DNA from 3 places in the Brasilonema sennae CENA114 genome. Region 2 is predicted to be linked to each of the others. Evidence: predicted binding sites of a transcription regulator. Region 2 holds the regulator's gene; each other region holds the start of a gene.
What was found. The regulator HrcA, encoded in region 2, represses chaperone genes, less so after heat shock. The targets are predictions, from matches to a motif close to TTAGCACTCNNGANTCNNGAGTGCTAA.

Region 1 (8,375 bases), 2.2 Mb from region 2:
AGGACTCGCGTTCTTGCCAGTCTGCTGTCTTCCAAATCCAGTAAACTGAGGGAACTCTAGGATTTTCCCGTGGGAGGAACACTTTGAGGCGCACTTCCTCAGGACGGTCAGCATTATCACTGATTTTAATCAAGTTATAGACACTAACCAACTGCTGTCCTGGCCCCAAATCAATCCCAGCTTGACACTGGAGAGAATTAAACCCATAAGCATACAGTGCAGTGCAAAGTGGAAGCAGAAAATCTGCCTCAACTTTAATAATCTCTATACCGCTATGATCTGCTTGTAGAGATTCATGATCAAAGCCATTTTCAGTTAACCACACCGAAACCGCGCCTGCTTTGACTATTGACTTTTCCTCTGCTGGTGCTGCTTCGGATTCTTCTTCTGATTCTTCAGCTTCGGATTCTTCAGCTTTAGGTTTTTTAGCTTTGGATTTTTCAGCTTTCGGTTCTTCAGCTTTGGATTTTTCAGCTTTCGGTTCTTCAGCTTTAGATTCTTCAGCTTTGGATTCTTCTTTCGATTCTTCAGCCACGCTTAGTTTCCTCCTTTTGTACCTTTTGAGTCAAAAGAGCAGGTGGGACGGGTAAACCGATCGCCTCAGTCAACTCCTTCGGTGGTGCGAAGCGAGACTCAGTCCGCAAATAGTGACCAGTGTGGATTTGCTCTGCGGGTTTGAGGTTGTGAGTTGTGCTGTAGTAGCGGTGGGTTTGCTTAATTCGATCGCGTTCCTGCATCGAATCATTTGCTATCTTCTTCCGCAGCTTGATAATTGCGTCAATAATTGCTTCTGGACGTGGGGGACAACCGGGTAAGTAAACATCCACTGGAATCAATTTATCGACACCGCGTACCGCTGAAGGAGAATCTACGCTGAACATACCGCCAGTAATCGTGCAAGCACCCATAGCAATTACGTACTTGGGTTCTGGCATTTGCTCATAAAGACGCACAAGCTGAGGTGCCATCTTCATGGTAATTGTGCCTGCAGTAATAATTAAGTCAGCTTGACGAGGGCTAGAACGGGGAATCAAACCAAAGCGGTCAAAGTCAAATCGGGAACCAATCAAAGCTGCAAACTCAATAAAGCAGCAAGCGGTGCCAAACAGCATTGGCCAAAGGCTAGAGAGGCGCACCCAGTTGTAGAGGTCATCAACCGTCGTCAGAATAACGTTTTCTGACAAATCTTGGGTTACTGTAGTCCGCGAAATCGGGTTGAGAATGCGCTCTTTTTGCTGTTCTATGTTAGTATCTAAGACCATTCCAAAGCTCCTTTACGCCATGCGTACGCTAGGGCAACGACAAGAATTGCAATAAAAACCAGCGCTTCAATAAATGCCAATAGCCCAAGACGGTGGAAAGCAACCGCCCAAGGATACAAAAATACAGTCTCAACATCAAAGATGACGAAGACCAGCGCGAACATGTAGTAGCGAATGTTGAATTGAATCCAAGCTCCACCAATGGGTTCCATGCCAGATTCATATGTGGTGCGCCGTTCTGGGTTGCGACCGCTGGGTCGCAGGAGCTTGGACGCTGACAGAGCCAAGGCAGGCACTAGGCTACAGATAATTAAGAAGCCAAGAAGATACTCGTAACCGCTAAGGACAAACACAATCAGTTTCTACCGCTTTTGGTGCTAATAACTTTGACCAGAGCAGTGCTGGGAAAGGGTTTCTCGCTCTCACGGCAACTAGCTCTGGGCTTGGGTTTTCCCCTTGGGCGAACCCGAAGGGCGTTCAGTTGAGGGATGCCGTGCCTTCTTTTGAAGAAGCTGCGCTGAGTGGGCGATCGCCTTTGGCGGCTCCTAAAGGAGCATCGCTTCGCGCTCCAGATAGCGGCAGATCGCTCAAGGGGCAAGCGATAGGCATCCGATGAAGTGTAAACTTCTTTTACATTATATCTATTTGACTTTCTTGAATCTCAACAACCTGAGCTGTAGATGATTTGATTCGTTTTTGGTCAACATAGAAAAACCTAACACTTAATGTCATAATTTTTAACGTATATTTAATATTTGCTTCTCACTGAGGCCAAGAGCCATGAGCGAACAAGCTATTGAAACAACTGCGTCAGACCGCTACGAGTGCCGTTCTTGCGGTTACGTTTACGAACCCGAGAAGGGGGACGACAAGCGTGACATCGCCCCTGGGACAGGCTTTGCGGAAATATCTTCTACTTGGCGCTGTCCAGTTTGCGGTGCAAAAAAGAGTGCTTTTGCAAACATTGGTCCTGCTGGCAAAGCATCTGGCTTTGACGAAAATCTGAAATTTGGTTTGGGTGTGAATACTCTGACACCAGGCCAGAAAAATCTTCTCATTTTCGGAGCTTTGGCTGTTGGCTTTTTGTTTTTTCTCAGTCTCTATGGCTTACGATAAAACACGCTCTTTACGGGGTGGGTAATACCTGAATAACACAAAACCCATACACAAATTCACAAATTCACAAAAAAACAAACAGATAACAGATGCTTCCAATTGTGAAAAATTGCCAACGAATACTCGCTTTGTTCGTGGTCATCCTTATGTGTGTTGGTTGTAGTAATGTCGCCTCAACCACCTTCAACCCTTGGGAAGTTATTTCTATCCCAACACAAGCAAAACTACTGGATATTGCTTTTACAGATAACCCCCAGCATGGTTTTCTAGTAGGCAGCAATGCTACTCTTTTGGAAACAAAAGATGGTGGTACAACTTGGCAACCTTTAGAATTAGAATTAGATGACCAAAGGTATCGTTTTAATACGGTCAGTTTTGCAGGAAAAGAGGGATGGATAGCTGGAGAACCGGCTTTGTTATTACACACCACCGATGAAGGTCGTTCTTGGTCCCGCATTCAACTGAGTGAAAATCTACCAGGTAATCCTGTTAGTACTGTTGCTTTAGGAAAAAACACAGTTGAGATCGCGACAGATGTTGGAGCGATATACAAAACCACAGATGGCGGTAAAAACTGGAAAGCACAGGTAGAACAAGCTGTTGGTGTGGTTCGCAACATCGAACGTTCTCCTGATGGCAAATATGTGGCTGTTTCTGCAAAAGGTAACTTCTACTCAACTTGGGAACCAGGGTTAAATGCTTGGGAACCCCACAAGCGGAATAGTTCCCGACGGGTAGAAAATATGGGATTTGCCGAAAATGGTCAAGTATGGATGTTAGCACGAGGTGGTCAGGTACAGTTTACCGACCCAGCTCACCCAGAGGAATGGCAGAAAGCTCAAAATCCAGAGCTTTCTACTAGTTGGGGGTTACTAGATCTGGCTTATCGTACACCAGATGAAGTTTGGGTTAGTGGTGGTAGCGGTAATTTGCTGCGCAGTCCTGATGGTGGCAAAACTTGGGAAAAAGACCGTGACGTTGAAGAAGTTCCCGCCAATTTCTACAAAATTGTTTTTCTGAGTCCAGACAAGGGATTTGTGATTGGCGATCGCGGTGTTTTACTCAAATATAATCCTAGTATCGCAGCTGCTACCAAATCAGAGGCTGCTTAAAGCTGATTTGTGAGAAAGAAGTTACCAGGTGTAACTCTTTCTTAACTTTGTAGGATAATGATCTCAATAACAATTTTTGTGAAGGTAGGGATATAAATGTCAGGAACTACTGGAGAGCGTCCATTTTCGGACATTATTACGAGCGTTCGTTACTGGGTGATCCACAGCATCACCATTCCTGCACTGTTTATTGCGGGTTGGTTGTTTGTCAGCACTGGCTTGGCATACGATGCGTTTGGTACACCTCGCCCTAATGAATATTACCCAGGAGCACGGCAGGAATTGCCAATTGTGAATAACCGTTTTGATGCAAAACAACAAGTAGAACAGTTTAGTAACACAAAGTAGTTTGAAATCATGACTAGCGGAAATAACGTCAATCAACCAGTTACCTATCCAATTTTTACAGTCAGATGGCTAGCAGTTCACACTCTAGCTGTGCCAACTATCTTCTTTTTAGGCGCGATCGCCTCAATGCAGTTTATTCAACGTTAGGAAAAAATCATGGAAAGAAGCCCCAATCCTAATAAGCAGCCGGTTGAACTGAACCGAACTTCGCTTTACCTCGGACTGTTAATGATTTTCGTTCTTGGTATTTTGTTTTCCAGTTACTTCTTTAACTAATTGGAATGACGGCTATTGAGTCATGTTTTTTAACTTTTGTCATTAATCTTTTTAGCAAAGAAAGGAGAGAAAGCAGTGTCTGGAAGTGGCAGAATACCTCTATGGGTTGTTGCGACAATCGCAGGTTTAGGCGTCATCACCGTTGTAGGTATTTTCTTTTATGGGTCCTACGCCGGACTTGGTGCTCCAACGTGATCTTGTAAAACCCCGTCCCTGCCTCTTGTGTGTAAAATATTCAACGCAAGTAAAAGTGTCTTTATTTTTGTAAAGATTAAGTAAGGCGGGGCATATTCCTTACTATGAAACGTTGTAGAGGGAAGTTATAGAAAAATAAAATCTGCTAGAAGCTTACACTCAGCCGTCAGGCAGCATAGTAGTGTGACAAATCATTAGCACAAAAAACCCGCCTATCTTAACAAGATAGGCGGTAAATTTTTATAACAATATTTAAATCACCTCTAGTTCACGGTAAGCCCCGTCTTTCGATGAGGTTTTTCGTACAACCAGAAAACCTCAGTAGTGATTCTGGGAATCCCCCACGCAGCACAAGCTAGGGGGATGTCAAAAGAATCTTAGTAATCGAAGTCGCCGCCGCCCATACCAGCGCCAGCACCAGCAGGAGCGTTATCCTTTGGCTCAGGCTTGTCAACCACAATACATTCAGTGGTTAACACCATACCAGCAATGGATGCAGCGTTTTGCAGAGCAGAACGGGTAACTTTGGCAGGATCAACGATACCAGCTTCAAACAGATCAACGAACTCGTTCTTAGCAGCATCGTAGCCGATGTTGAAGTCTTTTTCCTTAACGCGCTCGGCGATGACAGCACCGTTCTGACCAGCGTTTTCAGCAATTCTCTTGAGAGGAGCAGCCAAGGCGCGAGCTACAATTAACGCACCAGTCAACTCTTCAGCTTTGAGGTTGCCGTTTGCCCATTCTTCGAGTGCAGGAGACAAATGAGCCAGTGTTGTACCACCACCAGGAACGATACCTTCTTCCACAGCAGCTTTGGTAGCGTTGATAGCGTCTTCTAAACGCAGCTTCTTGTCCTTCATTTCGGTTTCGGTCGCAGCGCCTACCTTAACGACGGCGACACCACCAGCTAGCTTAGCAAGACGCTCTTGTAGCTTTTCTTTGTCGTAGGAAGATTCGGTTTCTTCGATTTGACGGCGAATTTGGTCAATCCGAGCTTTAACTGCAGCTTCGTTACCTTCGGCAACAATGGTGGTGTTGTCTTTGGTGATTGTGATGCGGCGAGCCTTACCTAGAGAATCTAACTTGGTGCTATCTAGTTTCAAGCCAGCATCTTCTGTGACAACTTGACCACCGGTGAGGATACCGATGTCTTCTAGCATTGATTTGCGGCGATCGCCAAACCCAGGAGCCTTCACAGCAGCTACGTTCAGCACACCACGCAGGCGGTTAACGACCAAAGTTGCCAAAGCTTCTTTCTCGATATCTTCAGCGATAATCACCAAAGGACGACCAGCACGAGCTACTTGCTCTAATACGGGTACGAGGTCTTGCACCAGGGCGATTTTCTTATCGGTTAGCAGGATGAAAGGCTCATCGAAAACTGCTTCCATCCGCTCAGGATCGGTTGCAAAGTAGGGAGAGATGTAGCCTTTCTCAAAGCGCATCCCTTCGGTGATTTCCAATTCCGTGGTCATGGACTTTCCTTCTTCCAAGGAAATCACACCTTCTTTACCCACCTTATCCATTGCTTCGGCAATCATCTGACCGACTTCTTCGTCGTTACCAGCAGAGATTGAACCAACCTGGGCAATTGCTTTGGAATCTTCTACGGGACGAGCGTGTTCTTTGATTTTGTCTACCAAGAAGTTGGTAGCCTTATCAATACCACGTTTTAGCGAAATAGCATTTGCACCAGCTGCGACGTTGCGTAAGCCTTCTTTGACTACTGCATGAGCCAAAACGGTCGCAGTTGTGGTGCCATCACCAGCAGCATCGTTCGTCTTGGAAGCCGCTTGACGGATCAGAGCAACGCCAGTATTTTCTACGTGGTCTTCCAATTCAATTTCTTTAGCAATGGTCACACCGTCATTAATGATTTGTGGTGCGCCAAACTTTTTCTCTAGGACTACGTTACGACCTTTGGGACCGAGGGTAACAGCTACCGCTTCAGTCAAGATGTCCATGCCTTTTTCTAGGGCACGACGTGCGTTTTCGTTGTAAATGATGCGCTTTGCCATAATTGTCAAAGAATGTTTAGCAGAAAACTACAAAGAATACTATTTGTTTTTTGTCCTTTGCCAACAACTCATGACAAATGACTGATGACAAATGACTAAAAGATTATGAAACGACTGCCAGAATGTCCTTTTCAGAGAGCAGGACGTATTCGTCAGTTCCAAGTTTAATGTCGGTACCAGCGTATTTGGAGTAGAGAACTTTATCTCCAACCTTCACGTCCAACGCTTGACGAGCACCGTCATCTTTGATCTTGCCTTCACCGACGGCAACAACTTCGCCTACTTGGGGCTTTTCTTTTGCGTTGTCGGGTAAATACAGACCACCTGCGGTCTTTTCTTCAGCCGCGTTCACTTTGACGAATACGCGATCGCCTAGGGGTTTAACTGTAGAAACGCTTAAAGTTACAGCTGCCATACCAAATTCTCACCTCGTTAGCACTCTCAACTCCTGAGTGCTAATGTACCTAAAGGCGAAGTGCAATGGCAACATTTTCTTTTGTACGGGTTCCCGAACTTTGCTTGCCCAAACCCACGTAAGTACATATACTCTACTTTTCTGAGCTTTCAGGTTTTACTCCGTAAATGACGAATATGGATATATGGGCAACTTTGTTTGCAAAGCTGGGAAATTGATATAGAACAGTTATCAGGGAGCCGCCATTTGAGTAACACTACAGTGATCCAGTCCTGCCTTCAGCTACGAAAAACCACGCTTACACCAGCGAATAAAGCCCTAAGTATTTCTATAGAAGCTTTAGAACTGTCGAAAATTCCGAGGGACCTTTTAACTAGTTTTGTCCCAATAGTTTCTAACTGCTTCTGCGAACAAGCTCGTTTACCATTTTGGGAAGGCTTAAAAAAACGACTCAAACAATTAAGTCTTCACAAAAGGCAAGATGGCAATTTTAGTTGCATATTTGGAAATAAAATCAATTGCTTGCCAGTTTGCTGTTCTAGACTGATAATAAAGGATTACCCGGATGCTGTGCGGTATCGCCCAACAATCCCGGAAGCCATTGAGCGGATTATACAAGAGCACTTCTTAGGCAACAAGGTGGTAGAAGAATATGCATTGTGTTTTCCCATCCTTTGCCAAAAAGTTCCCTAGGTTGTCGTGAACAACTTATAGAAGCTTAACATCCAACAAGGATATGGCACAGTAGTAAACAGATGAAAGTGTGGGTTAATTGTAATTTGGGAGCATCTTGAGTCCAACACTTACTTGTTAACCTGAATAATTATTATTTAATCAGTGTTTTTTAACCCGCAGCTTTCAAAGCGATATATAATAACGCATTATAAATACTACTGCTCTACGTATCCTTACTGGACTTTTGCTGTTTGTAGAGAATTTCTTGAGAGTGAGACCCACTTTTAGGACTTTAGAAAGCAAACGCAAGTTAAGTAGGAAAAAGCACAACACCTCCTTAATCCACCAAAGAGGATATTGATTCAAGACCTTGATGGATCAAGCGCCATAAGTGCCACTGCTATGAAAGAACCCAGCATGAAAGATCACAAACGACTTCTACTTATTGATGATGATCCTAACCTCATCTTGCTGGTGAAGGATTACTTGGAATTCCGGGGTTATGATGTCAGCACCGCCGAAAATGGTCGAGAAGCACTGGACATTTTAGAGCAGGATATTCCAGACATGATCATTTGCGATGTGATGATGCCAGAAATGGACGGTTATACTTTTGTAGAACAAGTCCGGCAAACTGAACGCACCAGTTGGATTCCCGTTTTATTCCTTTCAGCTAAGGGACAAAGCTCAGACCGAGTAAAAGGTCTGAATAAAGGTGCTGATGTGTACATGGTCAAGCCTTTTGAGCCGGAAGAATTGGTCGCACAAGTAGAATCTTCTCTGAAGCAGACCATTCGCTGGAAAGAACACCAAGCAAAAGGAGGAGATAACGGTTCACGCATCCAAGTTCCCTTCGATGTACAGTTAACCCCAACAGAACTCAAAGTAGTGCAATTTGTGGCTAGGGGCTTAGCTAACCGCGAAATAGCTGAAGAATTAAATGTCAGCCAACGCACGG
Region 2 (8,375 bases):
AAACAATAGCTGAACAAATTCACGGCTTTTCTCGGGTTGAGTGGTTGCAAGTGCCATTAGATACCCTGGCTGCTGTCCGTTTTCAGAATCGTGATCAATGTCTAAGCTTGTGACAGCCAATGTTATTTCGTTTCCTAACCAAGGTTTAATTTCCTGTTGGTAATCTATACCCGTATTCGCGAGTAATCTTGTTTTCAATTTTGACAGTTCTCCATCACGCTCAAACGCCTGCAAGCGTTCTGGATTCACCAGCATCGACACCAGAACTGGTGCTTGTTTAGACACGAAAATTGCGGCATCTGACTGTCCTGTAGGAGCGATACCGGTTAGGGAATTTTTGGCGGATAACCCGTTACAACCAGTCATACCAATCAATAGCAGCATCATAATACCCACTGCTACAACTCTGAAAAATGAGCGTTGTGTCATAATTTTTATACAGACCGCTAGGGGTGCAAATACAAATAATCAACTACCAAATTAAATTATCAAAGGTAGTTCTGTTACTAGAAATTAGTTTAGTACTGAAACTTACGCACAAGTCTATCAGAAATCAGGTTATCTCTTAATTGTTAGATGCTCACTTTACAGCATTAAGCCGAACTTCAGAGAAATTCTGCATTAAAACCGGATTTTTCAGTCCTTTAATGAAACGGCACTCACGTACCTACCAAACCCAAAGAACGAAGATTTTTTGTCAATATAATATAGTATAGGATTTTTATTAAAACTTCATGATGGGCAAACCTTCCGAACCATCCATTACCCAAATTAACGTTGAAGAACTGGCACAACGCTTATCTTCAGGAGAGCCAATTCAGCTTGTGGACGTGCGTGAACCACAAGAGGTGGCGATCGCCCACATCGATGGCTTTGTCAATTTACCTTTGAGTCAGTTTCCTGACTGGGCAGATCAAGTCAACACCCGCTTAGATCCCCACGCTGAAACTCTTGTGCTGTGCCATCATGGCATTCGTTCTGCTCAGATGTGTCAGTGGTTAACTGTTCAAGGCTTTACAAATGTCAAAAATGTTATGGGTGGAATTGATGCTTACTCAACTCTGGTTGACTCTTCCATTCCCCAATACTAGCTGCTGTTTTGCATTAAGCGGATATGTAGTCTGCTAAGACTGACGATTTTAATTTGCCTATGCTATCCTCTGTACAAGCTAGGATAGCTTTAAGTGTTGAGTGGTAAATATTTGTATTCTACCTATGTGCCTTTTTTGGCTGTTCAGGAAATTCGTAACTTGAAATACAGAGATTTGAATAAACTTATGCAAGTATGCATAAGTAGGGGCTAATTTACTTCAATCCAAAAGCTTTTTTCCAGCAATTTACCTGTATTAATAGTAACTTTACTCAAGGCAGTACAGTGTCTTTACTTTTCTTTACTTCTTTTTGCTTATTGTTGTAGAAGCAAAGTGCTTGTGATCTTGCTTTACTATTATTAATCCTTATTTAATTTAGAGTTATCTCTAAAAATTTTTTCAAAGCTTCGCTTACAATTCGGCTTCGGTAAAAAACTCCTTATGCAAGTCCAGCTTACAAATCGTCAACAGCAGATACTTGGGGCAACAATACGTCATTATATAGCCACAGCAGAACCTGTTGGTTCTAAAGCTCTTGTTGAAGAGTACAACCTTGGTGTTAGCTCAGCAACAATTCGCAATGTGATGGGCGTGTTGGAAAAAGTTGGCTTACTGTACCAACCTCACACTTCTGCAGGACGCGTCCCTTCTGACTCTGGCTACCGTATTTATGTTGACCAGTTGATAACACCTTCTGAAACTCTAGCACGAGATGTAGAACTATCACTGCAAAAACGCCTCAAGTGGGAAGATTGGAGCTTGGAAGCTCTTTTGCAAGGAGCAGCTCACATTTTAGCAACTTTGAGTGGTTGCATCACCTTAATCACGATGCCGCAAACTGCGACAGCAGTGTTGAGACATTTACAACTAGTGCAAGTAGAAACGGGACGGGTGATGTTGATTGTGGTGACGGATGGATATGAGACACATTCAGCATTGATGGATTTAGCGCAAGCCTCGGAAGATTCACAACCAGATGCAGAAGTCATCGACCGCGAGTTACAGATTGTCTCTAATTTTTTGAATACTCACTTGCGGGGACGCAGCATAACTGAATTAGCAAACCTGAAATGGAGTGAATTGGATCAGGAGTTCCAAAGATATGGAGAATTCCTGAAAAATTCAGTTGCTGAACTTGCTCGTCGCACTCTGACACCATCTGCAACACAAATTATGGTTCGCGGTGTTGCTGAAGTTTTGCGTCAGCCAGAGTTTTCGGAATTACAGCAAGTGCAAATGCTCATCCACCTGTTGGAAGAAGAACAAGACCAACTGTGGCGGTTAATATTTGAAGAACAGCCGGAAGCGGAGGAGGTTGGTAAGCCACGAGTCATGATTCGTATTGGTGCAGAAAACCCTCTAGAACCTATACGCACTTGTTCGTTGATTTCTTCGACCTATCGCCGGGGTTCTGTATCATTAGGTAGTGTGGGAGTTCTCGGACCAACGCGTCTAAATTATGAAAGTGCGATCGCAGTAGTAACAGCTGCTTCTGATTACCTCTCAGAAGCTTTCAGTTATTTCAATCCCCAGTAGGGCTTGTAGCAGGACAATCGCTGAATTAATCAAAACTAGCTTAAATAATGATCAGAAAAATTACTTTTGGAGCGCTATGGCTGGGATTTATTATCTATGCCTTTTTCTTTGCTCCTCCCGATCAACCTGATACATTCGATTTAATTAAAGATCTTTCTACTGGTCAATGGCAAGGAATAAACCCCCTGATTATAGCACTTTTTAACATTATGGGCATCTGGCCTATGATTTACAGCTGCTTGGTATTTATTGATGGTAGAGCACAAAAAATGCCTGCTTGGCCTTTTGCTAGTATTTCATTTGGAGTTGGGGCTTTCGCGTTACTACCTTACTTAGCCCTGCGGGAACCAAATCAAAAGTTTCCTGGCAGCAAAAATGCTTTTCTCAAGATATTAGATTCTCGCCTAACAGGTATTGCTCTGACTGTCGCCACAGTTATCTTAATTGCTTATGGTGTAGGACAGGGAAATTGGGGAAATTTTGTTCAGCAGTGGCAAACAAGCCGCTTTATTCATGTAATGAGTTTAGATTTTTGCCTGCTTTGCTTATTGTTTCCAGCCTTGTTGGGAGATGATATGGCGCGGCGAGATATCAAGAATTCTCAGTTGTTTTGGTTGATTGGATTAATTCCACTCTTTGGTCCCTTGATTTATTTATGTATACGTCCACCTTTAAAAGAAGCAGCTGACAAAATAATACAGAGTCAGCAACAAAGCGCCATAAATTAAGATTATGAGTCGAAAAATTGCTCTTTGGTTACTGTGGGTTGGATTTATCGCCTACCTTTTGTTGTTCGCTCCTCCACTGCATTTAGAGGAAACTCTGACGCTACTCAAAAATATCTTTACTCTCAATTGGGCAGATGTAAATCCAGTTCTCCTCTCTTTGTTCTCCCTTGTTGGGATCTGGTTGTTCATTTACAGTGCTGTTCTGTTCTTTGATGGTAGGATGCAGTGGATTCCTTTCTATCCTTTTGCAATAGCGTCCATTGCTTCAGGTACGCTTGGTCTTATACCTTATTTGGCTTTGAGGGAAGACAACCAACAATTTTCTGGACGGAAGGATGCTTTTTTGCAGTTGTTGGATTCTCGCTTTTTTGGTATTGCTCTGAGTTTAAGTACTCTTGGTTTGTTTGCCTACGCTTTTGTTCTCGGTGATTGGGTAGGGTTTTGGCAGCAGTTTTTGGGCGATCGCTTTATCAATGGTATGAGTTTGGCATTTTGCTTGTTTTGCCTACTCTTCCCAACCGTCTTAGGCGATGATATGGCGAGACGGCGTTGGAATAATCCTCAAGTGTTTTGGGCAGTATCACTTGTTCCACTCTTTGGTCCACTTGTGTATCTTTGCTTGCGTCCGCCGATACCAGAAAATGTTGCGCAACAAAGACCAGCATCTTTTGGCAGTAGTAGAGTGCGATAATCATGACGCATAGTTGGCAAGAAACACTCGTTGAGAAACGAGTGACTTACACAATAGAACTAAAAGGTAGGGGTTTTCATCCTCCCGTGTGCAGCCTGATAGCCTGTAAGCTTATCTGATTCAGGGCGATCGCTCCTCATTCAGTCGTGTGATCAAAAGGGCGATAGCTAGCCCCTAAGGGGGCGCTGCGCAAACGCTGCTGCCTAAGCGCAAAGCGCACGCTACGCGAACGGCAGATCGCCCTCATTGACTCATTTCACTATTTCCACTTTCTCTAGCTGCTTCTACTTCATGGTAATGCTCCATCGACCATTGACACAAAGATCTGAGTGGTTCAATAAGCGTTTCTCCCAAAGGCGTTAAGGAATACTCCACCATTGGTGGTACAGCAGGATATACATTGCGCTGCACAAGACCATTTCGCTCCAAATCGCGCAGTGTACGTGTTAGCATCCTCTGCGAAACGTCTCCAATTTCTCTTTGAAGCTCACTGTGGCGTTTAGTACCGTGAGATAGCACATAGATCACCACTGTCACCCATTTGTCACCTACTAAGTCGAGCGTTTGTCGTAAGTAGGGATGCGAATTGAGAAGGCTAGGATATTGATCCACTTTCAATATGAACGTTACGTACAAGCGTGTAACTATGGCACTTTTGTGTACCTACTTGCGGAACCGTTGACTTCATTGAATAATTAAGCCTTGAACCGCTTAAGGAACTGTCAATGACTAACATAACAGGTAACAGCGACGCATTTTACGACTCACTGACACCTGATAATGCCGCTATGTTGCTGATTGACCATCAGGCTGGACTTTTTCTAGGTGTTCATAGTATTGATCAGCAAATTCTAAAGAATAACGTGATTGGTTTGGCAAAAACAGCAAAAGTTTTCAATTTGCCGACAGTGTTATTCACCAGTTCTGCTAAAGGTCCTAATGGTCCTACGATTCCAGATCTCATTGAACTATTTCCCGATCATGAAATTTTTAATCGCTCACCAATTAACCTTTGGAATGATCCTAAATCTCGTGCGGCTGTAGAAGCAACCGGACGCAAAAAGCTGATTATGGCTGCGATCACAACCGATGTCTGTCTGGCGTTTCCGGCACTGTCAGCACTTAAAGCAGGATATGATGTTTACGCTGTCGTTGATGCATCTGGAACCTGGAGTCCACAAGCAGAGATGGCGACTATACTGAGGCTCACGCAAGCCGGTGCAATTATGACGAACTGGGTTGCGGTTGCAGCTGAACTGAAGCACGACGAAGACCGATCCACAACACCTGCAATGAACAAAGCATATGGCGAACACATGGGACTCTACGACTTCCTAGGCGATATTGCTGCGGTAAAATAAGCTATTGTCTGACAAGTCCTTGTAATACCTTAATAAAGCACTGCTGCCTAAGCGCAAAGCGCACGCTACGCGTTAGCCCTTGGTGTGCCCTTGCGCTTACGCGATCGCTCTATTGATCATGTAGCATAGGAGTGATCTCTTGTTGGACAGCCAAATGGCTGTTGTTCCTTGCGTATTTCTATCACTCTTGAGCAAGCTCAAGCTATCCATTCATGGACTCTCGCATTCAATCGTACCTGCGCGTCGCGGCGAGCCAGCAACGTGACACGGAGCAGATAGGTCCGTTCCTCGCAACCTTCAACCGCTACAACGCCAACCCCTTTCTTAACTATGCCATCCCCGACAACGATGCCACGCCGTCCCTCAGCGACGTGAACGCACTTATCACTGCCTACCTTGAGCGTGAACGAAAGCCACGTTTGGAGTATGTTGCGAAACTAGCACCTGCTGTCGAGGAAGCGCTGACATCCGGTGGTTTCACCGTTGAAGGACGCCTGCCGCTTATGATCTGCACTCCTGGTTTAGAGCAATTGCTTCCGGTCCCTTTAGGCATAGAACTAATCGTGGCGGTTTCGGATGCTGATATGCTCGCTACTGTGACGGTGCAAAACGAGGTCTATGGAGATTCTACACCAAGTTCCGAAGACGTTAAAAGTCTACAAACTAGCATAGCTGCAGGTGGAATCGCGGTACTCGCTCGTGTAGCAGCAACAGGCGTAGACGCCGGGAGGGCGGCTTCTCGTAGAGTAGCTGTGGGGGCTGGAGTATGTTCTGTGCCCGCAAACCAGACGACAGAGATCGCTGGCATTGGTGTGCGTGTCCCTTTCCGCCGACGAGGTGTAGCAGGAGCCTTGACGACTCGGCTAGTGCGAGAGGCTTTTGACGCAGGCGTTACAATGGCTTTTCTGATGGCGGCCCATGAGGAAGAACGGCGGATCTACACCCGCGCTGGATTCTCGACAATTGGCGAAATTTTGCATATTTCGCTCCCGCACCCGCAGTAGATTTTTAACCTCACTGCTAACGTGCGACAAATTTGGCTGATGAAGTGGAGTTCGATGAAGGTCTATTGTGTATTAAAATGCAAAGTTTGTAACCCAGGATCATTTACATATTTGGTGCATTAATTGTCGATCGCTTCAACATATGAGCATCTGGCAATTGCCACCAAGGAAGATGAGGAGACTCGTGATGTTCTTCGTGATAGCCAAAATGATAGCAGGTAAGAAATGACCACCAAACAGGATATGAGATAGTTTGCGCACGGTGAGGTTCACTATACCCGTCTTTTGGCTCACGATGGGGCAAAAATGTGCCGAAATAAAATAGCTGTATTGAACTGATAAGTGCAGGTATTGCCCAAAACAAAGTGAGATTTACTCGGGGTATATGGAGTATAAAATAGGCTAAGTTATAGATAATTGTTATGATAAGCATTTGCCCCCAGCTTGAGTAATTTTTCATGAAATAAAAATACCAAGCAAATAAATTTTTATGTTCGCCATCGTGAAAATCGGGGTCTTTATCACTAGCCGGATGATGATGATGCATCCAATGTTTTCTTAATAGTTTTTGATAAGGTAAAAAACCATAGAGTGTTAAACATAGTGAACCAATAAAGTGATTAATTTTATTGTTTGCAGGAAAGACTGCTCCATGCATAGCATCATGAGTGGTAATAAATAATCCTGTGTATAAAAATGCCTGCCAAAGCATAGCAAGCGATAAAGTCAAAATATTAAAGTTAGAGATATCAACAGAAAGTAATAAAATCAAGCTGGTAACCCAAGTTGCAATGATCACAATAGCAATGACAAGTCCTCCGGTAGATGGACTGGAAAGTTTTTGTTGATGAGTGGTTGGTTTTTCTAATTGTTGAATCACGGTTGTACTTCGTTTTGGAGGAAAATTCATAAAAATAAGCTCATGACGAGATACATTAACAGTTCACACAAGCCTAGGCAGTTACTTGTCAACTAGGTGAGATAAGGTGGGGAACTGTTTCCATAATTCCCGGACTGTATTTTATCCAGTCGTAAATAGATGTTGCCCAAAGAACAACATTCGCCTTACATTTCACATTATGTAGAAATGTTAATTTACTTTAATAATTACATACAATTGCCAGAGCGAAAACTTTTTCCGTCTGTAGGTTGACTGTATGGGTGTCATACAGCAAAATTCTAGAGAAAGATTCACAACCCAGAACCCAGAGTGCACAAGAGGTTGGCTGTTGTGTCTGTAGTGTCAGCTTATATCTCCAGCGCAGTTCTGGGTTCTTTCAAATCTAGTGAATGAGGTTGAGTACGTCGCGCACAACGCTGTAACCGCTAAGATCCCAAAGTAGGTAGGCGATAAAACCAATCATGGCTAGGCGACCTTGCCAAAGTTCAGACTGTGGAGTAAACCCAAATTTAACTGCATTGCGGTCGCTTCCGTTATATGCCTTTTCAGTCGCATCAGTAGGATAATTTCCCATTGTTAAGTTTCCTCAAGTCTTTAAATAACACTTTTCATAGTAGTGATCCCTCTAGTGTGCGCTATCTCTCTATAGTGTCAACGCGTTCGCTAGTCCAAAGGATGAGATTGTGAGTGGTTAATGTAAAGGTTTGTAGTACGGAAGGTTAATAAGAGTATGATGCGCCTGCCAAATAGAGGATTTTTTTTGTCATCAGGTAGTAGTCAGGTATACCAAGAGAATTTAAAAATTGAAAATCTAACGCTAGTCAGAAGGTTTATTAAATTTTGTTGCTCAAACTAATAGATAGGAAATAAAGTTTTTAACTGAAAAGATGGCTCCTACAGTACTCATTACAGGTGCTTCCCAAGGTATTGGGAAAGCAACAGCACTTCTATTTGCTCGCAAAGGATATGACCTGGTACTCACTGCACGTCAACTTGACGAATTGGAAAGTGTAGCACAGGAGGTGCAAAGCCTTGGTCGTCCAGTACCACTTATAGTTCCTTG
Region 3 (8,375 bases), 3.3 Mb from region 2:
CTACTGTTGGGCGAATCATTACGATGTGGCTCGGGTAAGGGTAATGTTGGAGTCATATCTATATTTTTATGTATATCTCGTCTACTATCATGACGTTCATGAAGCGACAACGACCACATCGTGAAAAATGGCAGAATCTACAACAGTAAATAGACAGTAGTGATGTTCATCTTTCGTGATGACCCCTTAAAGTCATAAACTGAAAAATGCATGTAGTAGCGTTATAGTTCTTGACGAAATCACCTGTGCGAAAAATAGTTATTGCCGGTAATTGGAAAATGTTCAAAACCCAGGCAGAATCCCTGGAGTTTTTAAAAGGATTTCTGCCCAGCTTGGGCGAAACTCCTCAAGACCGAGAAGTGGTATTGTGCGTCCCCTTCACTGATTTAAGCGTTTTTTCCAAGAGTTTGCATGGAAGTCGTATACAATTGGGGGCGCAAAATATTCACTGGGAAGGGAGTGGAGCCTACACGGGTGAAATTTCTGGACCTATGCTCACCGAGATTGGTGTGCGCTATGTTATTGTCGGTCACAGCGAACGCCGGCAATACTTTGGTGAAACTGATCACACCGTCAACCTGCGCCTCAAAGCTGCTCAAAAGTTTGGTCTTACGCCTATTCTATGTGTAGGTGAAACCAAACAACAACGAGATGCGCTGGAAACAGAATCACTGATTATCAACCAGCTCGAAAAAGACCTTGTGGATATTGATCAGGAGAATTTGGTTATTGCTTATGAACCGATTTGGGCGATCGGCACTGGTGACACTTGTGAAACCAAGGAAGCCAATCGTGTCATCGGTATAATTCGCAATCAATTGACCAATCCTAATGTGCCAATTCAATACGGTGGTTCGGTAAAGCCGAATAATATAGACGAAATCATGGCTCAAAGGGAAATTGACGGCGTTCTGGTGGGAGGAGCAAGTTTAGAACCCGCAAGTTTCGCCAGACTTGTGAATTATAAGTGAATGTTCAGTAACCAAAGTCCTCTCGTTCCCTGGCTTCTCTGGTTGCTCTCGTTCCCTGGCTGAGCCAGGGAATGCATACAGTCAGACTCTGTCTCACGTAAAAATCGCAAAAGTCATTTTGAAATCTGGAGGCGGAGCCTCTAGTCAAGCGTTCCTAGGCTGAGCCTAGGAACGAGTTGTAGAGTGCGAATCTTATGACACCCAATTTAATCATTCGAGAACGCTGTTTTGAGTGGGGACAGCGAACATATCTGATGGGGATTCTAAATGTCACACCTGACAGTTTCAGTGATGGTGGCGAATTCAATACAGTCACTGCTGCTTTAGCACAAGCACAAGCAATGGTAGCAGGTGGTGTAGATATTATCGATGTCGGTGGTCAATCAACTCGACCAGGGGCAGAGCAAATCACTCTTGCACAAGAACTTAACCGAGTTCTGCCAGTATTGCAAATACTGCGAAAAGAGATACCAGTGCCAATTTCTGTAGACACAACAAGGGCAGCTGTTGCCCAGGCTGCTGTAGAAGCAGGTGCAGATATAGTTAATGACATTTCCGGGGGTACCTTAGACCCAGAAATGTTACTGACAGTGGCAAGGATGAATGTGCCTATTATATTAATGCACATCCGGGGAAACCCGCAAACAATGCAACAATTCACTGATTATCAAGATTTGATGGGAGAGATTTATAGTTTTTTGGCAAAGCAAATCGCTGCAGCTATTGCTGTAGGTATTGACGAAAGAAAAATTATCATCGATCCAGGGATTGGCTTTGCCAAGAACTATGAGCAAAATTTAGAAATTTTGCGCCGCTTACCCCAATTGCGTCAACTTAAGTGTCCTATTTTAGTAGGAGCATCTCGTAAAAGTTTCATTGGTCGTATTTTAAATCAGCCAGATCCGAAAGCACGAGTCTGGGGAACAGCAGCTGCATGTTGTGCTGCTATCTTTAATGGTGCTGATATCATGCGAGTTCACGATATTAAAGAAATGCGCGATGTATCATTGGTTGCTGATGCAATTTTCCGACAATCTTCGCAAGTCCAGCCATCAGACTAAGTAGAACCATTTTCACCATTGTTGACATGTTCTTCGCCATATGTCATTTGGGAAATCAAATCCATCATCTCACCACCTTTGCCTGGATCTACGAACACAACTTTGGCATTCTCGCTTTCACCCAGTCTGTAGCTGGCATTGATGTAATCTTGAGCCACGAGATAGCGCAGAATTTCCTTACTTTCAGGATTAGAACGTAAAGCTTCAGAAATGATCTGCATTGAGGTTTTTGTTCCTTCTGCTTTCTTAATTGCGGCTGCGCGTCGCCCTTCTGCTTCTAAAATCTCAGCACGGCTACTAATTTCAGCAGCTCGTTGCTCTTCCATTGATTTGCGAACACTTTCAGGTGGTGTAATACTCTGAATATCTACCCGCAGAATTCCAACTCCCCACTGCGCCGTTGTCTCATTCAACTGAGCCAGCAAGGCAGTGTTCATGCTTGCTCTGGCGGCGTTGGTTTCTTCCAAGGTATTCTGGGCAATGATTTCCCTAAGCGTAGTTGTAGTCAAGTTTGTTAGTGCTTGCTGCAAGTCGTCAATTTCGTAAAAGCTTTTCTCTATATCTGTGACGCGCCAGTAAACAACTCCATCCACTTCCAAGTAGATATTATCTCTGGTGATTACATTTTGAGGCTTGATGTCTAAAACTTGCTCTCGGGTCGTGTCCTCCATGACAATTTGATCAAGCAAGGGAACAATAAAGTTGAGTCCTGGTTTCAGTTTGCGATGATACTGCCCCAAACGTTCAACCAAAGCTTCATTTCCCTGATTAATAAGCTTTGCCGATCCTAATGCATACCCTATAAGCACTAAGACTATGGCAATAATTGGTTCCATATATTCTCCTATTTAACATTTGGCGGAATTAGCCCTAAGAACATAGCACTAACACTATGTCCTATCTTCAGTCTAATATCCAGAATGTGTAATGTACTTATCACAAGTTGTGGTTCAAGGCAAGACTCTGGTAAAAAATGACATGAAATTAGCGATGAGTTAGCTTTGGACATGGCTATTAAATCATCAACATAGCTGCGTGTGCAAGTGCTAATTTTGTCATTTACTTTACTAAATAAATAGTATGTCAAGAAAAAGGGGGGTAAGGGAATAGGGGTATAGGGGAAATTAATTAGTCTTAATGATAAAGTCCAATTTTGGCATAGCAAGTTTTTCGACCATGATCGCAAGGCGCGCCCTACGCCCGAGGCACGAAGTGCCTCCCCTGAACTTCGTTCAGGGAACCAAGCGTTCGCGTAGCGTGTCCGCAGGACTCAGCTTGGTTGGGCGTATACGGGCGATCACTCAGTGGTTAAACAAAAAAGGTGGGCAGTGCCCACCAAGGGTGACATTTATATGGTCAACAGAACTACATCATGCCCATGCCGCCCATGCCGCCCATGCCGCCCATGCCGCCCATGCCGCCCATGCCGCCCATGCCGCCCATGTCAGGCGCACCACCTGCGGGTTTCTTCTCAGGTTTTTCGACCACGACTGCTTCAGTGGTTAAAACCATTCCAGCGATGGAAGCAGCGTTTTGGATAGCTGAACGCACTACTTTTGCAGGATCAATAATACCGGCAGCAATCAAGTCCTCAAATTCTCCAGTAGCGGCGTTGTAACCGATGTTGAAATCAGTGTCTTGCACTCTGGCGACAATAACCGACCCTTCAACGCCAGCATTATCTGCAATTTGACGCAAGGGGGCTTCGAGCGCTCGCGCCACAATATCAGCGCCAATCTGTTCTTCTGCCTCAAGAGTGTTTTTAACCTCTTGTACTTTTTTCACCAAATGAATCAGTGTTGTTCCACCACCAGGAACGATACCTTCTTCCACAGCCGCTTTGGTAGCATTGAGGGCGTCTTCAATCCGCAGTTTGCGATCTTTGAGTTCGGTTTCTGTTGCCGCACCCACTTTTATCACCGCAACTCCACCAGCTAGTTTAGCAATGCGCTCTTGGAGTTTTTCTTTATCGTAGTCTGAATCGGTTTCTTCTAGTTGTTTACGAATTTGACCAATTCGCTTTTGCACGTCCGCTTTTGTGTTGTCACCAGCAGCAACGATGATGGTGTTTTCTTTGTCAATTGTGATTTTCCGCGCAGTTCCCAGGGTTTCCAAAGAAGCGGTATCCAAGGTTAAGCCAATTTCTTCAGAAATCAACTGTCCGTCGGTGAGAATAGCAATATCTTGCAACAATGCTTTGCGGCGATCACCAAATCCAGGGGCTTTGATAGCGGCGACAGCAAGCACTCCCCGTGCTTTGTTCACAACCAAAGTTGCTAAAGCTTCACCTTCCACATCTTCAGCAATAATCAACAAAGGTTGACCGGAACGGGCGACCTTTTCCAAAACTGGAATTAACTCGCTGATGTTGCTGATTTTCTTATCAGTAATCAAAATGCGAGCGTTTTCAAATTCTACCGTCAACCGGTCGTTGTTGGTGATGAAGTAGGGGGAGATGTAACCCCTGTCTAACTGCATCCCTTCTACAACTTCTAAATCCGTTGTTAAGGATTTAGATTCTTCAACGGTGATAACACCGTCTTTGGTGACTTTTTCCATCGCCTCAGCCAACATCTGACCGACTTCTTCGTCGTTCCCAGCTGAGACTGTCGCAACTTGAGCGATCGCTGCACCTTCTACTGGCTTAGCTACTGCTGCAATTTCCTGCACCAACGCCTCGACGGTTTTGTCAATTCCCCGCTTCAGGGCTATAGGGTTGGTACCTGCGGCAACATTCTTCAAACCTTCTTTGATCAACGCTTGCGCCAACACAGTAGCTGTGGTGGTACCATCCCCAGCCACATCTTTAGTTTTTGACGCCACTTCCTGAACCAGTTTTGCGCCAGTGTTTTCTAAGGGATCTTCTAGTTCAATTTCTTTGGCAACGGTGATACCATCGTTAACAATTTGGGGTGCCCCAAATTTTTTCTCCAAAAGAACATTGCGACCTTTTGGTCCTAAGGTAATCTTCACCGCATCGGCAAGAGCGTTGATGCCTCGTTCTAAAGCCCGCCGCGAATCTTCATTAAATGCAACAATTTTTGCCATGTTTTATGTACTCTCGTGCGCTTCCAATAGACAATTTAGCACTCACTGGCCAAGAGTGCTAATCACTTTAAAAAAAGAACTCACTAAATCAGGACTCAGAAGTCAGAATGAGTATAGTAGCGACGCGCAGATCAGTAGGGGGTTTAAATCACCACCATCAATGGGGGTGGCGACATCGGGTTGGGGCTTTTGCCGTGAGCGTCAGCCGAACGGTTTAAATCCCCTATCCAACGTTTCGACGCAGCTCAATGTTAATTGATTCTGACTCGGGGTGCGGAGCTATCCAGCGTTCAGCTCCTGAATTCTGACTTCTGGGTTCTTGATCAAATCATCCTTCGGATATATCCTAAGCGCTATGCCTACAGCACGGCTACGCCCTGAGGAGGAGAGTGCCTAAGCATTATGAGTGAAATCAAATGCAGCCACTTTGCAGTTAGTTGCCTTGGAACAATTTAGCGCTGCATAAGTCCTTGGGGAACTAGTTGAAGTTGTGGACTAAAGACCAGTGACAATTTAAATTTTAAAAGACAAAATAAAAAATAATCTTTCTACTCTACACCCCACTCCAGCACAGACGTAAGGTGTTACGCCCTTACTCCGACACTTTATCTTCACAGAATGACTCTATATTAGAAGCAACTTCTTATGAAGTTACAGATAGTTAGGAAAAAATTCACTAACATACAATTGATGCTTATCGACACTAACACTAATGGTTAAATCGGGAGATGAATATACACAGCTCCCTTCGTTCCCTCGGTATTGCTGACCCTAACGGTTCCGGCTGGTTAGCGGTAGTATTTACATTTCTTTTAGCTGGTACTGTCACTTGGCGCTTGATTCCAGCAGTCCGCAAGTTTGCCCTGCGAGTAGGTTGGGCTGACCAACCGAATGCGCGACGGCTGAACCGAGAACCTTTACCTAATGCAGGAGGTCTAGCTATTTATGCAGGAGTGATTGCTGCCGTGGTATTAGCCAGTCTCTTACGACCTATAGAACTCGAAAGAGTACTGGCTGAGGTACAGACGATTCTTCTAGGGGGCTCGATACTGGTTCTTGTGGGCTTTATTGATGACCAATTTGGCTTACCCCCTCTGGTTCGATTGTTAATTCAGATACTGACAGCTTTATTGTTAGTTGCTAATCGTATTACCATTGAATTCTCTTTTGGAACTCCCATCGACTCGACACTATCAGTAATACTAACAGTATTGTGGGTAGTTGGAATCACAAATGCTATCAACTTAATGGATGGCATGGACGGTTTGGCGGGAGGAGTAAGCTTTATCACCGCTATAAGTTTATTAGCAGTTTCAGCTCAGGTTCCCAACCGTGCGGCAGCGACGTTAGTTCTAGCAGCATTGGCAGGGGGGGCGTTGGGCTTCTTGAGCCACAACTTCCACCCTTCGCGGATTATTATGGGTGATGCCGGAGCCTACTTTTTTGGTTATGTACTAGCTGCTACAAGTATTTTAGGTAATCTCCAAGCACCCACGGCTGTCTCTCTCCTCGCACCAGTTCTGTTTTTACTGTTGCCAGTGCTCGATACTACTCAAGTGTTTATCCGACGCTTGATGGCGGGGAAAAACCCTCTTAGCACCCCAGGGAAAGACCACTTGCACCATCGCTTGTTAGCTTGGGGCTTGTCTCAACGCCATGCTGCGCTGATTCTTTGGTCAATTGCTTTGATTTGCAACGTGTTGGCAATGAGACTACAAAATATGACTTTGGTACAAATACTTGCCACAACCATTGGGATCATCGTCTTTCTAAGCTTCATTGTCTTGCAAAGGATACGAACAACTTAGGGGTTTGAAGCCGCAAGTTAATTTGTAGACAAAGCAACGAGATAGCTACTCATTCCTGGGTAGCTTTTCTCCTGCCATGCGTTTAATCACATCGCTGAGACTGCTTCAACCGTACTCGTAGGGGAAGAAAGTTCTGTTTTGTCATGGTTTCACCCAACCCTGTTAAGCGTGTTTCTTAGAAGTTGATCAAAATTCGTCAATTCAAATCCCTTAACAGTCAGCATTTTACCCACTTGCCCACTCAAGGTAGCCGCGAGTTCAGCTTCACCAGCCCCTGATGGACCATTCAGCGGTTCGCCAGCTATGACGATGGCTGGATGAGAATAAATTTCAACTAGGTTTGCCTGAATTTGGGGTATGAGACCAAGCAAGTATTCCTCAGTCACAGAACCAGTTTGAAGCAACCCGTAAACGCGCTCAGCAAAACCAATGCCCTTTGATTTCAGCAACCCCTCACCATAGCGGCGCAGTCCACCGAACACAGCCGCCCAAACTAGTTTAGTGAGTAAGTTCCGACGCTCAAGCCGCAGGTTCATTCCCAGTTCTTCATGAGGAAGACGGATAACCCGAATGCCGAATTCATCCGCTAGCTCAACTAGGATACGCAGTACCAACGGATGCATGTGCATATGCAAATGCCCATCTACATGGGAAAGGCGCAACCCAGTAGAGCGAAATTTTTCTAATTGAGCACGGATTTCTCGCTGCAATTCCTCGTGAGTTGACCGATTGAACTGATAGCGCAACCCGCTTGTTTCCGGACTGTATGGAAAGTTACCTGTATCATCAACCAAGTGAGGGATTTGTGAGGGTGGCAGTGCAGCTCGACCACACACCAGAACCAAGTGCAAACCTACTCCTAGGGTGGGGTGAGCCTGTGCTAAATCAACCGCTTTATCAAATGCCTCACCTGTAACCATTAAGCTGGTACTCGTCAGTACTCCTTCTTTGTGGGCTTTGATAATTGCTTGGTTAACGCCATGTGAAAAGCCGAAGTCATCACCATTGATAATGGCGAATTTCTGAGCCTGCATAAGTTCTGATTTATTGTTCCAACAACTGAGGGGTTGAGTTGGACTGTCGCTGAGGCGTCAGTCTGATAATGCGTCGGGCGATTTTGGCAAGTCTAGGTAACAGTTGCGGGTGGAGAAGGCGTTGGTCAAAAACGCTCATCCGTTTGGCGTTTTCTTGAAGGCAAGTAGATAAAAACAGTTCCGGAGTCAAATTGTCCGTGAAGTTCATAGCCCCAGTGGCAGTAAAGCCCTCCTGTTTGTCTTCATCTGAGCCACCAAAGGCTTTGATTTTATCTTGCAGCGCTCTGTAGTAATGCCAAACAGCATCAAACCCGCGTAACCAATTCGCCCTACGACCTTCATGGATTTGTTGGTAAGTTACCCAATTCACAAAGAACATAATATGTCGCGCTTCTTCGTTAAGAATTGGATCGAAAATGTCGAATATTGCTTCAGGCATATAGTTAGCCTGGC

Region 1: groES (co-chaperone GroES) is a predicted target of HrcA. The motif match lies at 6,760-6,786, and genes of this name have one in related genera.
Region 3: groL (chaperonin GroEL) is a predicted target of HrcA. The motif match lies at 5,116-5,142, and genes of this name have one in related genera.

What each region holds. Positions count from the first base shown of each region.
Region 1 covers NZ_CP030118.1:7,611,460-7,619,834, forward strand. The annotation lists partial or broken gene DP114_RS31655 (NAD(P)H-quinone oxidoreductase subunit J) at 1-385, opposite strand, end outside; gene DP114_RS31660 (NADH dehydrogenase subunit K) at 528-1,262, opposite strand; gene ndhC (photosynthetic/respiratory NAD(P)H-quinone oxidoreductase subunit C) at 1,253-1,615, opposite strand; gene DP114_RS35905 (hypothetical protein) at 1,740-1,871, opposite strand; gene DP114_RS31670 (rubredoxin) at 2,043-2,378, shown strand; gene DP114_RS31675 (photosynthesis system II assembly factor Ycf48) at 2,468-3,490, shown strand; gene psbE (cytochrome b559 subunit alpha) at 3,587-3,838, shown strand; gene psbF (cytochrome b559 subunit beta) at 3,848-3,985, shown strand; gene DP114_RS31690 (photosystem II reaction center protein L) at 3,995-4,114, shown strand; gene DP114_RS31695 (photosystem II reaction center protein J) at 4,190-4,309, shown strand; gene groL (chaperonin GroEL) at 4,687-6,327, opposite strand; gene groES (co-chaperone GroES) at 6,431-6,742, opposite strand; gene DP114_RS31710 (response regulator transcription factor) at 7,820-8,375, shown strand, end outside.
Region 2 covers NZ_CP030118.1:2,032,295-2,040,669, forward strand. The annotation lists gene DP114_RS08595 (DUF3352 domain-containing protein) at 1-429, opposite strand, end outside; gene DP114_RS08600 (rhodanese-like domain-containing protein) at 735-1,091, shown strand; gene hrcA (heat-inducible transcriptional repressor HrcA) at 1,533-2,627, shown strand; gene DP114_RS08610 (DUF2834 domain-containing protein) at 2,675-3,355, shown strand; gene DP114_RS08615 (hypothetical protein) at 3,360-4,046, shown strand; gene DP114_RS08620 (winged helix-turn-helix transcriptional regulator) at 4,290-4,658, opposite strand; gene DP114_RS08625 (hydrolase) at 4,772-5,407, shown strand; gene DP114_RS08630 (GNAT family N-acetyltransferase) at 5,779-6,411, shown strand; gene crtW (beta-carotene ketolase CrtW) at 6,515-7,321, opposite strand; gene DP114_RS08640 (chlorophyll a/b-binding protein) at 7,695-7,886, opposite strand; gene DP114_RS08645 (SDR family NAD(P)-dependent oxidoreductase) at 8,200-8,375, shown strand, end outside.
Region 3 covers NZ_CP030118.1:6,558,441-6,566,815, forward strand. The annotation lists gene DP114_RS27325 (GTP-binding protein) at 1-56, opposite strand, end outside; gene tpiA (triose-phosphate isomerase) at 246-971, shown strand; gene folP (dihydropteroate synthase) at 1,166-2,032, shown strand; gene DP114_RS27340 (SPFH domain-containing protein) at 2,029-2,868, opposite strand; gene groL (chaperonin GroEL) at 3,398-5,080, opposite strand; gene DP114_RS27350 (MraY family glycosyltransferase) at 5,809-6,888, shown strand; gene hpnK (hopanoid biosynthesis-associated protein HpnK) at 7,038-7,922, opposite strand; gene DP114_RS27360 (ferritin-like domain-containing protein) at 7,933-8,375, opposite strand, start outside.